DNA from 2 places in the Gordonia sp. ABKF26 genome. Region 2 is predicted to be linked to the other one. Evidence: predicted binding sites of a transcription regulator. Region 2 holds the regulator's gene; the other holds the start of a gene.
What was found. The regulator LexA, encoded in region 2, represses DNA repair genes until DNA is damaged. The targets are predictions, from matches to a motif close to CGAACANNTGTTCG.

Region 1: AB4Z55_RS15210 (DUF222 domain-containing protein) is a predicted target of LexA. The motif match lies at 3,110-3,123, and genes of this name have one in related genera.

Annotation. Positions count from the first base shown of each region.
Region 1 covers NZ_JBGCVZ010000003.1:3,284,140-3,292,152, reverse strand. The annotation lists gene AB4Z55_RS15215 (M24 family metallopeptidase) at 1-1,072, shown strand, start outside; gene AB4Z55_RS15210 (DUF222 domain-containing protein) at 1,433-3,079, opposite strand; gene AB4Z55_RS15205 (PPOX class F420-dependent oxidoreductase) at 3,293-3,694, opposite strand; gene AB4Z55_RS15200 (SDR family NAD(P)-dependent oxidoreductase) at 3,743-4,540, shown strand; gene cbiE (precorrin-6y C5,15-methyltransferase (decarboxylating) subunit CbiE) at 4,537-5,862, shown strand; gene AB4Z55_RS15190 (cobalt-precorrin-4/precorrin-4 C(11)-methyltransferase) at 5,859-6,635, shown strand; gene AB4Z55_RS15185 (cobalt-precorrin-6A reductase) at 6,632-7,411, shown strand; gene cobJ (precorrin-3B C(17)-methyltransferase) at 7,364-8,013, opposite strand, start outside.
Region 2 covers NZ_JBGCVZ010000003.1:3,562,804-3,570,816, forward strand. The annotation lists gene AB4Z55_RS16450 (aspartate aminotransferase family protein) at 1-113, opposite strand, end outside; gene hrpA (ATP-dependent RNA helicase HrpA) at 197-4,186, shown strand; gene nrdR (transcriptional regulator NrdR) at 4,160-4,672, opposite strand; gene AB4Z55_RS16465 (LysM peptidoglycan-binding domain-containing protein) at 4,772-5,311, opposite strand; gene lexA (transcriptional repressor LexA) at 5,554-6,258, shown strand; gene AB4Z55_RS16475 (phosphoenolpyruvate--protein phosphotransferase) at 6,236-7,945, opposite strand.

The sequences.
Region 1 (8,013 bases), 280 kb from region 2:
CCGCCGTGCCGCCGACCTCACCCGCGCCGCAGATCTCGACGCGCTCGTCGTCGCACCCGGACCGGACCTGCGCTATCTGGTGGGATCGCGGGCGGAGACCTTCGAACGGCTCACGGCGCTCGTGATCCCCGCGGCCGGTGACCCGCGACTGGTGATCGCGCGGCTCGAGGTCCCGTCGCTATCGGCCTCGGCGGTGGGCGATCTCGACATCGAGGTGGCCGACTGGGTCGACGGTGACGACGCCCACGCGCTGGCGCTGACCGGGTTGCCGCCGCAGCCGCGCATCGCCGTCTCCGACTCCATGCCCGCCCTGCACGTGATCCCGCTCGCCCGGCACACCGGCGCCACACCGCAATTGGCGACCGACGTCCTACGCGAACTCCGGATGATCAAGGACGCCGCGGAGATCGACGCTCTCCGCCGCGCCGGCGCCGCGATCGACCGCGTGCACGCGCGAATGGGCGACTGGCTGGTCCCCGGACGCACCGAACGGGAGGTCGCCGCCGACATCGCCGCCGCGATCCTCGAGGAGGGGCACACCGAGGCGGCGTTCATCATCGTCGGGTCCGGCCCCAACGGCGCCGATCCCCACCATGAGTTCTCCGACCGGGTCATCGAGCGGTCCGACATCGTCGTGGTCGACATCGGTGGTCCGGTGGAGCCGGGCTACAACTCCGATTCCACGCGCACGTACTGCTTCGACGATCCGCCCGCCGACATCGCCGATGCTTACGCCGCACTGCTCGAGGCGCAACGCGCGGCCGTGGCCGCTGTCCGGCCCGGGGTGACCGCGTCGTCTATCGATGCCGCGGCGCGCGATCTGCTCGCCGAGCGCGGCCTGGCCGAGCGGTTCATCCACCGCACCGGGCACGGCATCGGGCTGTCGGTGCACGAGGAGCCCTACATCGTCGGTGGCAACGACATCCCGCTGCGGGCCGGCATGGCGTTCAGCGTGGAGCCGGGCGTCTACGTCTCCGGCCGATGGGGTGCCCGGATCGAGGACATCGTCGTCGTCACGGAGGATGGCTGCGAGTCCCTCAACAACCGCCCACACGAACTCGTCCGGCTGTAAGTCGCGGCTGGTGTCACGCGACATCGACTCATCTGCACCCTGACCAGCGCGATAGGGGTGTTTGAGCAGTTCGGCACCGACTTCCGACGACGATGGCCGTGCGGTTGAGTCGTGGACTCGTCGTGTGGCCAGGGGTACCGCCTCACCGCTGGTCGAGCCGGCACCGAGCGCAGCCGCCGGGCCGAGCAAGCGACGAAGGAGCGGGTCGAGGTCGAGGAGCCGAGTCGAAGCCACGCGCCACAACCACCCCATTGCTGGTTGAAGACACTGGCGAATGTCGTTTCGGCTGCCGGACTTCGGTCCAGGTCAGTCGGTCGACTTGAGGTTCGTTGGTGTGATGGGTGTCGCTCCGGGTGCAGGTCAGAGGTCGGCGAGAAGCGTCATCAGATGCGCCTCCACGAGCGACGGGCAGGGCATCGGTGGTCCGGGCCGTGGTGGGCGGACGTCGATGACGTGGCTGGTGGTCAGCCATGAGCGGCGCGCGTCGTGGGGGTGTGGCGTCTCGGGGCGTGCTTGATCGCCGGGCTGCGTTGGCGGTCCGTGGATCTCGGCGCGTATGTCGCGTAGGTGTGCGGCGAACTGCCGGGGTATGTCGGGCCGGCGGTTGATGCGTTCGGGGTTGGGTGGCGCGCCGGGTTCGGCGTTCAACCGCCAGAGGCAGCGGCCTTCGTCGGGTCCGGACCGTTCGATGCGGGTGGTGTACTGGCCGGGCTGGTCGCCGACCATCCGGTTGTGCCGCGGGCAGGCCGGGGCGAGGTCGTCGATGTCGGTGAGACCACCCTTGGCCCAATCCTTGTGGGCGTGATGGAGTTCGACCTGGGTGGCGGGTTGATCGCAGCCGGGAGCCGAGCACACCTCGCCGTCGGGGCGGGCGAAGGACACGAGACGTTGTTCGCGGGTGGCCAGACGCTTGCCCCTACCGAAATGCAGCGGCACCGCGGTGGCGTCCTTGAATACTGCCAACCATGGTTGAACGTCGCCGGCCATCGCGATCAGGTCGGGGATGGGCAGCAGGGTGCCGGTGGCGGTGGTCGCGAGCCCGGCTTCACGGATCAGGTCGCCCAGATCGGCTTTGATGATCAGATGGGCGGGCAGGCCGCGGTGCGACTTTCCGAGAATCCCGTCTGAAAAGCCAGCGGTGAGTGCGGCGTCGAGCGCATCGTGATTCGTCTGGGCGAGGGTGCGGCCGTCACGATCGGCTGCGAGCGCGAGCGCGAGGGCGTCGGGGTCGGCGGTGCCGGCGGGTCCGCTGGGTGAGGCGGGGTCGTCGGGGTTGTTGAGTCCGGGTTTGCCCCAGACGGCGAACATCATCGTGAGTCGGGCGGCGAGTTCGGGGGTGAGGGTGCCGGAGATGGTGGCGGTGCCGTCGGCTCGTTGGCGTCCGATCCACAGGTTGCGGCGTCGTTTCTGGTCGGTGTCGTCGGACGGTGTGCCGTCGGGGTCGAGGTGGGCGAGGAGCCGCGCGCCGAGTTGGGTGATGTCGGCGGGGCTGTGGGCTTCGGCGATCTCGGCCATCTGACGCTCGGCAGCGACTTTCACATCATGCTCGACGGCGTGGGGGATCTGGTCGAGGACATCGAGGGCGGCCTGCACGTGTGCAGAGCCAACCGCTCCCGCAGCGAACGCCTCAGCGAGGCAGGGGTGTTCGGGCGGTAGGACCTCGCCGCCGAGGCTGGTGCGGGTGGCGGTGGCGTCCATCTGCTTACGACGCCGCACAGGGTTGGAGACCCGCAGCCGGTGGGTCATGAACTGCATGAGTGTCCTGCAGCCGGACTTGCGGGGTAGGTCACGAGCCTCGACCTGATCGATCTGCCGGTCACCGGCGACGGTCAGTCGTGCGATGGCACGTTCGGTATCGGCTGCCACGTCGGCCAACTCGGTATCGGTACACGGCGACAAGTCCACAGTCTGCAACTCATCGAGGATCGCATGCAGCTCTGTCACCAGCTCGACGGCACGCGTCTTGGGCGCTGCCGAATCGCCTCCGACGGGTGTGGTGTCGGCCATGACGGCCACCTCCCCCGAGACCCGTTGCTACGAATGTACGTTCGAGTGTACACGCGATCGGAGGATCAGGACAGGCGAAAAGTATTGTCTGGCTACTGATCTGACGGCCGCATAGCGCAGTAAGGTTGTCGGTGACGTGTGATAGAGGCGGGAACCCCGTCGACGACATCCACGCCCACGGCGAGCAGAATCCGACCTCACATGCTAGCGGCGCTAGCTGAACAACGACGCGGACCCCAGGATCCGGCTCACACTGATCTCGATCACCACGCGGCGCGGATTCGGCCTGGGTTCCCGGTATCGCTGCGCGTAGCGCTGCTCGGCCTCGCGCACGTGGTCGGGTTCGCGGCGGACCGTCGCGGGTCCCTCCAGGGTCAACCACCGCGGGCCGTCGACATTCGTGACGGCCGCGTAGGCGCCACGCTCGGCGTTGCGGACCTTCTGATTGCCGTCCGAGGTGATGACCCGTGCCAGTCCGGCCTCGGGATCCCACGTGAAGCCGACGGCGACGGCGTGTGGCGTGCCGTCGGCGCGCAGCGTGGTGAGGGTCCCGAGGTGGCGTTCGGTGAGGAACGCGAGCGCATCGGATCCTAGGTCGGCGGCGGTGCGAGGCATGACCCCACGATAGAGGTCGGTCTCGGGGCCGGTGCGATACTGGTGGTCATGTCATCACGCAGCAACGGGGCATCGGCGCGTCCGGACGCCGACCCGGCCGGCACCCTCGTGCTGTTCGGCGGCCGCAGTGAGATCGGCGTGGCCACCGCCGCGCGTCTCGCTCACGGGCGGACCGTCGTGCTGGCGGCTCGTCGCCCCGACGACCTGGCCGACGAGACGGCTCGCCTCCTCGACGCCGGGGCGGTGGCGGTGCACACCGTCGCATTCGACGCGAACGACACCGACTCCCACCCCGCACTCGTCGAGTCACTGGCGCAGCGGTACGGGCCGATCGGGATCGCGATCGTCGCGTTCGGCATCCTGGGGGACCAGGCCCGCGCCGAAACCGATGTGGCACATGCGCTTCAGATCGCCCACACCGACTACTACGCCCACATCAGCGTGCTCACACCGCTCGCGTCCGTCCTGCGCGCTCAGCGCTCAGGCACGATCATCGTCTTCTCGTCGGTCGCGGGTATCCGGGTGCGCCGTGCCAACTACGTCTACGGCTCGACGAAGGCCGGACTCGACGGGTTCGCGAGCGGTCTCGCAGATGCGTTGCACGGCACCGGCGCCCGCCTGCTGTTGGCCCGTCCCGGGTTCGTGGTCGGCGCGATGACCCGCGACCTGATGGAGTCCGGAGTGAAACCCGCACCGCTGTCGCGCAATCCCGAGCAGGTGGCCGACGCGGTGGCGCGCGCCTTCCACAAGGGACGCGGCGAGGTCTGGATCCCGGGTGTGCTCCGCCCCGTGTTCTTCGGGATGCGCCTGCTGCCACGCGCCGTGTGGCGGAGACTTCCCCGATGACGGCCCCGGATACAACTCACGGGTCGCCACCCGCATCCGAGTTCGTCGTGATCGGAATCGGTGCCGATGGTTGGCCCGGACTCGGCGAGACGGTGCGTGACGAGTTGCGTCGTGCGCAGGTGATCTACGGTGCCGCACGACAATTGGCGCTCCTCGACGGCGCTGCATCCGAACTCGGCGCGCAACTGCGACCGTGGCGGTCACCGATGTCGGAACACCTGGCCGAGGTCGTGGCGGGCGCCGGGAGCGCAGCGAGCGGGCCAATCGAGGACGGCACCGCGCACGCGGGCATCGTCCACATCCTGGCCAGCGGCGACCCGATGTTCCACGGGGTCGGCGCCAGCATCATCGGCCGCGTCGGCGCGGACCGGGTGCGGGTGTATCCGGCGGTGTCCAGCGCAAGTCTGGCCTGTGCGCGCCTCGGCTGGGATCTCGCGACCACCCGGATCGTCAGCGCGGTGCGGGCCGAGCCGAGCGTCGTGCTCGGCGAGGTCACCGACGGGGCTCGCGTGCTGATACTGAGCCGCGACGAGACCACCCCCGCGGCCGTTGCGACGCTGCTCGTCGATGCCGGTTTCGGGTCTTCGACGATGACCGTTCTCGAGCAACTCGGTGGCCCTGCCGAACAGATCGCCACCGACACCGCGGAGTCGTGGCGCCGTCGGGCCGGGGACCCGCTGAACATTGTCGCCGTCGACTGCGTTGGGCCCCGCCGGTCCCGCCTCCCCGGCCGGCCGGACGATGCCTATGAGCACGACGGCCAGATCACCAAGTCGACGATTCGCGCCCTGACCGTGTGCGCGCTCGGCCCGGCCGGGGCGCAGACCCTGTGGGACATCGGGTCCGGTTCCGGCAGCGTGGCGATCGAATGGTTGCGTGCCGACGACCGTGGGACGGTCGTCGCCTTCGAACGCGACTCCGAACGTGCTGAGCGGCTGCGCCGCAACGCAGCCCGCCACGGGGTGGCGCACCGGCTCACGGTGCGGGGGCCGGCTCCCGACGAACTCGCCGACGCACCCCGTCCCGACGCGGTCTTCATCGGCGGCGGACTCGACGAGGAGATCCTGTCGCTCGCCTGGGCGGCGCTCGCCGACCGCGGCCGGCTCGTCGTCAACGCGGTGACGGTCGAGAACCAGGCCCTCGTGACCCGGCGGCACGGCGAACTCGGGGGCACGTTGCGCCGACTGTCGGTCGAGACCGTGGCGCCCCTCGGCACGATGAGCACCTGGCGTCCGGCACTGCCGATCGTGCAGTGGGCGGTCGACAAACCGGCGCCGTCGACGCCCGACCCCGGGCCCGAACCCGCGGAGGCAGTCCGATGACCGTCTACTTCATCGGGGCCGGTCCCGGCGCGGCCGACCTCATCACCCTCCGGGGTGCGCGCCTGCTGGGGGAATGCGGCACCTGTGTCTACGCGGGATCGCTGGTGCCGCCGGAACTCCTGGCGCTGTGTCCCGACGGGGTCGAACTCGTCGACACTGCACGGATGCCGTTGCCGGACATCATCGATGTCATCGCCGCCGCCGACGCGCGGGGTCATGACGTGGCGCGCCTGCACTCGGGTGACCTCAGCCTCTACTCGGCGCTGGCCGAGCAGCAGCGCGAACTGACCGCACGCGGTATCGATCACCGGATCGTGCCGGGTGTCCCGGCGTTCGCGGCGGCCGCGGCCGCTCTGGGCACCGAACTGACCGTCCCGGGCGTCGGCCAGAGCCTGTTGATCTCGCGGGTGTCGACACTGTCGACCGACATGCCGCCGGGGGAGGACCTCGCGAGTCTCGCCGCGACCGGGGTGACGCTCGCACTTCATCTCGCGGCACACCGCGCCGAGGAGATCGTGGCGGCGCTCGCCCCGCACTACGGCAGTGAATGTCCTACCGCGACAGTGGCGTTCGCGAGTCGCGCGAACGAGCAGATCGTACGGTGCCCGCTGCGCCGGTTGCCCGAGACACTGGACGCCGCCGACATCCGCAGGACCGCGGTCATCTTCGTCGGTCGTGTGCTGGACCCGGCGAGGTCCGAGGCCACCGACAGCTACCTGTACTCGCACGCGCGCATGACCAAGCTCCGCACCGACCGTGAGTCGACGCGGTGACCGGTCCCGACACAACCGATTCGAGCCCGCCGGATGACGCTCGGCGCATCCTGATCCTGGGCGGGACGGGGGAGGCGCGGGCGTTGGCCTCGGCCCTGAGCGAGTCCGGCATCGAATTCATCAGTTCCCTTGCGGGTCGGGTGAACGACCCCCGTCTGCCGGTCGGCCCGGTGCGCATCGGCGGATTCGGTGGATCCGATGGTCTCCGCGACTGGTTGCAGAGCAACCGGATTCAGGCCGTGGTCGATGCCACCCACCCGTTCGCCGCGACCATCACCCGCAATGCGGCGCGAGCCACGGCCGACGCGGGGCTACCGCTGCTGCGTCTGCGCCGCGATCCGTGGGTGCCCGGCGACTCCGACACCTGGATCCGTGTGCCCGACCTGCCCTCTGCCGCACGAGAAGTGGCCGCCCGGGGCGGGCGGGTCTTCCTGACCACCGGACGTCAGGACGTCGGGGTCTTCGCGGGGATCGAGTCGGCGTGGTTCCTGATCCGGGTCGTCGACGCCCCGACCGGAGCGCTCCCGCCTCACCACGAGGTGGTGCGCTCGCGCGGGCCCTACGACCACGCGTCGGAGTCGAGGCTGTTGCGCGACAACGACATCGACATGCTGGTCACCAAGAACAGCGGCGGGCCGCTGACGTCGGCGAAGCTGGCGGCCGCCGCCGAACTCGGGATCGAGGTCATCATGGTCGACCGGCCCGACGAGCCCGACTCGCCGGTCGTCTCAGAGGTCGGGGCCGCCCGGGACTGGCTCGAGGCGCTGCTCGGCTGACTCGTCGGCAGTCTGATCGGTGGTGTCCACCGGGCGGTGGCTGCGTGGCGTGAACACGAGCGGGCCCGCTGCGCGCTGCACGACCCGGGTCGCCGACGATCCGATGATGATCATCGTGCGCATGTCCACGACGGCAGGGTCGAAGTCCGCGACCGTGGTGATGGTGAGCTGCTGCTCCGGACCGCCGACATCTCGCCCGAGCACCACGACGCGGTCGGGCGACACCGTCTGGGTGAGCGTGTGCTGCAGGGCGCCGACCTGCCAGGTGCGGCTCGCCGACCCCGGGTTGTAGATGGCGATGACCAGATCGGCGCCGAGCGCGGCACGGATGCGTCGTTCGATGACCGACCACGGCTTGAGCCGGTCGGAGAGCGAGATGACCGCGAAGTCGTGTCCGAGGGGCGCGCCGACCGCTGCGGCGACCGCGGTGGCCGCGGTGACGCCGGGCACCACGCGGACGGGCACCTCGTGCCACCGCGGTTGTGCGGCAACCTCGGCGACTGCGGCGGCCATCGCGAACACGCCGGGATCACCGGAGGAGACGACGGCGACACGCGCGCCGCGTCGGGCGAGGTCGAGGGCGAATTCGGCGCGTTCGGCCT
Region 2 (8,013 bases):
CGCGCACCCTCGCCCCGGGTGACGACGAACGGACCGCTCGCGGTCACCGCACCCATGTCGGCGAAACCGTGCCACAGCGACCCCGGAATTCCGGTACTCGAACCATCAGCCATGGCCCCAATGATGCCGGTCCGCGCACCCTGCACGGCCACTGGGGTGAAGTCCCGCGCGCACCGACCCATATCCTGGAGGGATCATGCCGGACCCGTCTTCCTCACCTTCCCCGTCGCCGGGAAGTGCCCCGTCTGCAGGCTCACCGGGTGTGTCGCGCCCGGACCTGCTCCGCGCACTCGACGACGTGGGCCTCGTCGACGCCGACCGGCTGCGGCGTCGCATCGACCGCCTCACGGCGCGTCCGGATGACGCGAAGTGGGAGCAGCTCGTCACCGACGTCGACAAGGCACGTGCACGACTCGACCGGCGGCGCGCGAGCGTCCCCATCCTGCGCTTCCCGGACGAACTCCCCGTCTCGGCGGCACGGGAGGAGATCGCCGAGGCGATCCGGGACCACCAGGTCGTGGTCATCGCGGGTGAGACCGGTTCGGGCAAGACCACGCAGCTCCCGAAGATCTGCCTCGAACTCGGCCGGGGCATCCGCGGGTCGATCGGGCACACCCAGCCCCGGCGGATCGCCGCGAGCTCGGTCGCCAAACGCATCGCCGACGAGACCGACACCGAACTCGGCGAGGCGGTCGGCTACTCGGTCCGGTTCACCGACCGCTCTGGCGCCGACACCCTCGTCCGGGTCATGACCGACGGCATCCTGCTGCGCGAGATCGCCACTGACCCGATGCTGCGCCGCTACGACACCCTCATCATCGACGAGGCGCACGAGCGCAGCCTCAACATCGATTTCATCCTCGGATACCTACGCCGGTTGCTGCCGCGACGACCCGATCTCAAGGTCATCATCACCTCCGCGACGATCGAACCGGCCCGGTTCGCACGGCATTTCAGTACGCCGACGACATCGGTCCCGGTCATCGAGGTGTCGGGTCGCACCTATCCGGTCGAGATCCGTTACCGGCCGCTGAGCCTGCAGGAGCGCCCCGACGACGGCGACGATGCCGGCGGCGGCGAGCATGCCGACCTCGACCAGATCCAGGGCATCGACGCCGCCGTCGACGAACTGTGGGCCGGTGGCCGCGGCGACATCCTGGTGTTCCTGCCGACCGAACGCGACATCCGGGAGACCGCGGACGCGTTGCGCCGCCGCACCGGTGGCGGCAAGGGGCCCGGCGCCGAGATCGTGCCGCTCTACGCGCGGCTGTCGATCGCCGAACAGCAGAAGGTCTTCTCCCCGTCCGACGGACGCCGGATCGTGCTGGCGACCAACGTCGCCGAGACCTCGGTCACCGTGCCCGGCATCCGGTATGTCATCGACACCGGCACCGCCCGGATCAGCCGGTATTCCACCCGGACCAAGGTCAATCGCCTGCCCATCGAGCCGGTCTCCCAGGCCAGCGCCCGCCAGCGCGCAGGCCGATGCGGTCGCGTCGCGCCGGGTGTCTGCATCCGCCTCTACAGCGAGAACGACTTCGAATCCCGGCCGGCGTTCACCGACCCCGAGATCCTGCGCACCAACCTGGCCGCCGTCATCCTGCAGATGACCTCCCTCAAGCTCGGCGAGATCGCCGACTTCCCGTTCGTCCAGCCGCCCGACGACCGCGCGATCCGCGACGGTATGGGCGTTCTCACCGAACTCGGCGCCATCACCGTCCCACGCGAGGGCGGCCCGCCTCGGCTCACCCCGACCGGCCGGTCGATGTCGCGGATTCCGGTCGATCCGCGGGTCGCCCGAATGCTCATCGCCGGACACGAGCTCGGCTGTCTCGACCACCTTCTCGTCATCGCCGCCGCGATGTCGCTCCCCGATCCTCGGGAACGGCCGGCCGAGCACCGGGAGGCCGCCGACGCCCAACACCGGCGCTTCATCGTCCCACAGTCGGACTTCCTGTCCTACGTGGAGCTGTGGCGATACCTCGGCGAACAGCGCAAGGAGTTGTCCGGCAGCCGCTTTCGGCGCATGTGCGAGCGGGAGTACCTACACTTCCTTCGCATCCGGGAGTGGCAGGACCTCCATCGACAGCTGACCGAGATCGTCAAGGACCTCGACTGGTCGGTCGCGCCCACCGAACTCGACGCCGACGCCGTCCACCGGGCCATCCTGTCGGGTCTGCTGAGCAACATCGCCGCCCGCAACACCGAGGGCCGCGAGTTCACCGGTGCGCGCAACACCACACTGCTGATCTTCCCCGCCTCTCCGCTCGCCAAGAAGCCACCCGCCTTCATCATGGCGGCCGAAATCCTCGAGACGTCCCGACTCTTCGCCCACACCGTCGCCGGGATCGATCCGCTGTGGGCCGAGAAACTCGCCGGGGATCTCGTGAAGCGCACCCACAGCGAGCCGCATTGGTCCGCCAGACGCGGGGCCGCGATGGCCTACGAGCGGGTCACCCTCTACGGCGTCCCCCTCGTCGCCCGGCGGCGCGTCGACTACGGCCCCATCGACCCGGTGGTCTCGCGGGAGCTGTTCATCCGGCACGCTCTCGTCGAGGGCGACTGGCGTACGCAGCACGCCTTCTTCGAGCGCAACCGCACACTCCTCGACGCCGCCTCGGACGTCGAGAACCGCACGCGCACCCGGGGTCTGGTGATCACCGAGGACCAGCTCTTCGAGTTCTACGACCAGCGGCTACCGGCCGACGTCACCTCCGCGCGGCACTTCGACTCATGGTGGAAGAAGGCCCGCCGGGCCGAACCGGATCTGCTGGATCTGCGTCCCGAGGACGTCACCGGCGGCACCGATGTCGCGCCGACGGACTACCCTGGCGCCTGGCAGCAGGGCGACACCCGACTCGAACTGCGTTACCGCTTCGAACCCGGCGCGACCGACGACGGGGTCACGGTCGTGATCCCGCAGGCTTTGCTCCCCCATGTGCGTCCGGCCGGATTCGACTGGTCGGTCCCCGGCATGCGCGCCGAACTGGCCACCGCACTGGTCAAGTCCCTGCCGAAGCAACTCCGCAAGAGCATGTCCCCCGCGCAACGATTCGCCGACCTCGCCCTCGGCCGACTCACCCCCCGCAAGGAGCCGCTGGCCGCCGGACTGGCGCGCGAGCTGTCGGCGATCACCGGGATGAGGGTCACTGCAGCTGATTTCGACGTCGAACGAGTGCCGGCTCACCTCCGGATGCACTTCGCGGTCGCCGACGATGCCGGACGGATCATCGCCCGCGCGGACTCGTTGTCCGAGCTCCAGCAGAAGGGTGTGCCCGCGGCGCCGCGAACGGTGTCACGCACGCTGTACCGGGCCTGGACCGCCGACGGGATCGGCACGCTCCCCGAACAGACGACGGTCGACGTCGCCGGGCAGCGGCTGACCCGGTACCCGACGATCGACGTGGTCGCCGATGACAAGGGCCGCCCGCGTGGCGTGATCGTCGTGGACGCGTCCTCCCCCGACGCCCGCGAGCGTCTCCGTCGTCGCGGGCTCGTCGCCCTGCTCGAACTGGCGATTCCCCCGCTGTCCAAACGCCTCGCCGGCTCACTCGATCCGGCCGAACGACTCGCCCTGAGCCTGAGTCCCTATGCGGACATCGAGGCACTGCTCGCCGACTGCACTCGACGGGCCATCCGGGACGCGACCATCGGTGTCGCCGACGCCGAGCTGGCGGCAGTCCGCTCGCCACAGTCCTTTTCGGCCTTCCTCGAGCGGATCAGGCCGCGCGTCGCCGAGGCCGCCCCGGACTATTTCTCGCTCGCCGTCGCGGCGCTCGAACGGCTGGCGCCGGTCCGCGCGGCGATCGACCGGCACGCCGGATCGCTGGCTGCCGACGACGTCGCCGAGCAGATCGACCATCTCGTGTTCGACGGCTTCGTGGCAGCCACCGCACGGCGGCATCTGGAGAACCTGCCGCGGTACCTCGACGGTGCGCGGGCACGTCTCGAGGCGCTGCCCGCGTCCGCCGCGCGCGACAAGGCCGGCGTCGCGGTCGTCGATCGCGTCGTCGAGCGGTGGGCCCAACGGCTCGAACAGGTCCCTGAGCACCGACGGGCGATCGTCGACGACGAGGCGCAGTGGCTCGTCGAGGAACTACGGGTCGGGTTGTTCGCCGAGCGTCTCGGTACCGCGTTCCCCGTGTCGGAGAAGCGCGTCCTACGAGCTCTGGACCGACTCGGCTGAGACGGGATCGGTGGTGGCGGTCTCGACACGTCCGCCACCGGACGCCGACGACTTCAGATCGTCGATCTCGCGCTGGAAGTCGTCCACCGAGTCGAACGACCGGTACACCGACGCGAACCGCAGGTACGCCACCTCGTCGAGATCACGCAGCGGACCCAGGATCGCGAGACCGACTTCGTTGCTGGGGATCTCGGCCGATCCGCTCGCGCGCACCGTGTCCTCGACCTGCTGGGCGAGTTGCGCGAGTGCGTCCTCGGCGACGTGCCGGCCCTGACAGGCACGACGCACACCGCGCATGACCTTCTCGCGACTGAACGGCTCGGTGACCCCGTTGCGTTTGACCACGGCGAGCACGGCGCTCTCCACCGTGGAGAATCGGCGCCCGCACTCCACACACGAGCGACGCCGTCGGATGGCCTGCCCTTCATCTGCGACACGCGAGTCGATGACCTTGGTGTCGTCGTTCTTGCAGAAGGGGCAGCGCATCGTGTCCTCACGCAGGTCGCGGGACGCTGGAACGCACCGAAACCGTGCGCCCGGCCGCTTCTCGGCCGGCCCCTGTGACATCGAGGATACCGCCCGGCCTCAGCGGTACCGGGGGGTGAGCAGGGGCTGACCCACCTGCAGCGCACTCGACGGCAGATCGTTCATCGCGACGATCTCGTCGATCACGATGTCGCGGGGCATCTCGGGCGCCACCCGGCCGGCGATCGTGCTGAGGGAATCCCCGGCGCGCACGTGGACGACCTCTGCGCTCACCGCGGCGGGCGTCATCGAGTCCGAATAGTTCTGACCGACGACACCGAACACCCACACGACGAACGCGAGGCCGACGCCGGCGAGGACCGCGACGGCGGTGCGGCGACGGCGACGGAACACCGCTGCATCCGGACCGACCGGCCCGCGGCCCCGGGCACCCACCGGGGAGCCGCAGTGCGTGCCGCCGACGCGTGGCGTCAGTGGCGACCCGCCCACCGGACGGTTGCCTGCCGGCCGGTTGTCGACGGGCCGAGAACCGTCGGACAGCGGGGTCCGGGTCCGGATACGGTCGGCGCGGTCGGTGCGCGCCCGGATGGTGTCGGGACGCTCGGTACGGACGGGAGCGACGAGAGTGGCGGTGCGCATGGTGCCCTCCGGGTGTTCGGTGCGGGATCTTCGGGTGTTCGGGTGTCTGGCGTTCGGTGTTCGAACTTCGATCAGATGTTCGATGCACTGATGTTCGAATTTGTAGCACGGCGCACCGACAAAGTCTCGCGACACATCGAACAAATGTTTGAGGTGCAGGTCGCACTCCGCTAGGCTCGGACGCGGCTGAACATCCCCACGGGCCATCTACCAGCACGTTCCGAAAACGAGAGGAACCGAACATGAGTGACACCGGCGATAGGCGCGGCCGAGCGCGGGGAGCCGACGACGAGGCCCCTATCGACGTCGCCGCCGCCGAGGCCTCACTCACCCCGCGCCAGCTCGGGGTCCTGGAAGTCATCCGCCGCTCGGTACGCGAGCGCGGTTACCCGCCGAGCATCCGCGAGATCGGCGACGAGGTCGGCCTGGCCTCGACATCGTCGGTCGCCCACCAGCTACGGACCCTCGAGCGCAAGGGTCTGCTCAAGAGGGATGCGAACCGGCCGCGTGCGGTCAACATCGCGCCGAGCGAATCGCCGTCGCCGGAGACCCCGTCGGCCGGCCGGCTGCCCGAGCCGACCTTCGTGCCGGTCCTCGGCCGGATCGCGGCCGGTGGCCCGATCCTGGCCGAGGAGGCGGTCGAGGACGTGTTCCCGCTTCCTCGCGAGCTGGTCGGCGAGGGCTCGCTCTTCTTGCTGCGCGTCGTGGGCGAGTCGATGATCGACGCCGCCATCTGCGACGGCGACTGGGTCGTCGTGCGGCAGCAGAACGTCGCCGACAACGGCGACATCGTCGCAGCGATGATCGACGGCGAGGCCACCGTGAAGACCTTCAAGCGTCAGGGCGCCAATGTGTGGCTGATGCCGCACAACGAGCTGTTCGATCCCATCCCGGGCAACGACGCCGTGATCCTCGGCAAGGTCGTCACCGTGATGCGGCGAGTCTGACCTCTCCCCCGACCGAACGGTCGAGCACCGCCGCGGCAGCTTCTCGCGCCGCGGCGGGGTCGGACGTGGCCAGCGCGGCGTCGGCGGCGGCGCGGCAGTCCTGGGCGGTCACCTCGCCGAGCCGAGCCCCCACCGCGGCGGCCGCGGTCGGCGCGCTGGACAGCGAGGTCACCCCGAGACCGACGAGCACGCAGGCGAGATTCGGATCGGCAGCCGCCTCACCGCACACCCCGACCGGCTTGCCCTGGCGGACACCCGCTGCGGCGACACCCGCGATCAGGCTGAGCACCGCAGGCTGCCACGGATCGGTCAATCCGGCGAGATCGGCCGACATCCGATCGGCCGCCATCGTGTACTGCGTCAGATCGTTGGTGCCGATCGACACGAAGTCCACCTCGGCGAGCACGGCCTCGGCCAGGATGGCGGCCGCGGGCACCTCGATCATGACCCCGGCGACCAGGCCCCGGCCGCGGACCTCCGCGGCGAAGGCGCGCGCCTCGGACGGCGAGGCGATCATCGGCGCCATGACCCACGGCGCGACGTCGGAACCCGACGCGGCGTGCGCGATCGCGTCGAGCTGGTGGGCTCGGATCTCGGGATGCGCCAGGGCGATTCGATCCCCACGGACACCGAGCGCGGGATTGGATTCGTCTGGGTGGGTCACGAACCTCAAGGGCTTGTCCGAGCCGGCGTCGAGGGTACGGATCACCACCTTCTGGCCGTCGAAGGCATCGAGTACCTCGCGGTAGATCGCCGCCTGCTCGTCGACCGATGGTTCGTCGGCGCGTTCGAGGAAGGCGAGTTCGGTGCGGAAGAGTCCGACGCCCTCGACCGGGTGCCCGGCGGCGGCCCGCGCCGACGATCCGTCGGCGACATTGGCGAGCACCGAGACGGCGATGCCGTCGGCGGTCTGCCCCGGACCCGTCCACCCGGCGACGAGCTCGGCGTGCCGACGATCCTCCTCGACTCGCGCCCGCGCCGTCTCCGCGTCCGGCTCCACCTCGACCCGGCCGGTCGTCCCATCGACGAGAACCGTTGTGCCGGGTCCGATCTCGGCGAGATCGGCCACGGCCACCACACACGGGATCCCCAGTTGCCGGGCGATGATCGCGGTGTGGCTGGTCGGCCCACCCAGCCGGGTGACGAGCGCGATCGTGGTCGTCGGGTCGAGACCGGCGGTGTCGGCGGGTGCGAGGTCGTCGGCGAGCAGCACCGAGGGCACCTGCGGTGTCGGCACGCCCGGTTCGGGTAGACCGAGCAGTTCGGCGAGCACGCGGTCGCGCACATCGTTCAGATCGGTGACCCGCTCGGCCATCAACCCGCCGAGTTTGGTGAACACCGCCGCGAACTGATCGGTCGCGGCGACGGCAGCGGCCTCGGCCGTGGCGCCCTTGGTGATGAGCGCGCTCGCGGCCCCGATCCACCCCCGGTCCTCGGCGAGTCCCGCGGTCGCCGCGAGCACCTCCGCGGTCACCCCGGTGTTCTGGGAGGCGCGCGTACGCAGTCGCGAGGCGACGGCGCCGGCCGCCGTGGCGAAGCGTGTCACCTCGTCGGCACGACGCTCCTCGGGGATCTCCACGCCGACGCCGAGCTTCTCCGGCGAGTGATCGGGTCGCTCGCCCGGCCACAGCGCGGGACCGTGGGCCAGTCCGCCGACCACCGGGGTCCCTGTCAGGATCTGCGCCATCGTCTTGCCTCTCACTCGACTACCGATGTGACCACCGTTACAAAAAGTGCTTGACTTGTCAACACAAA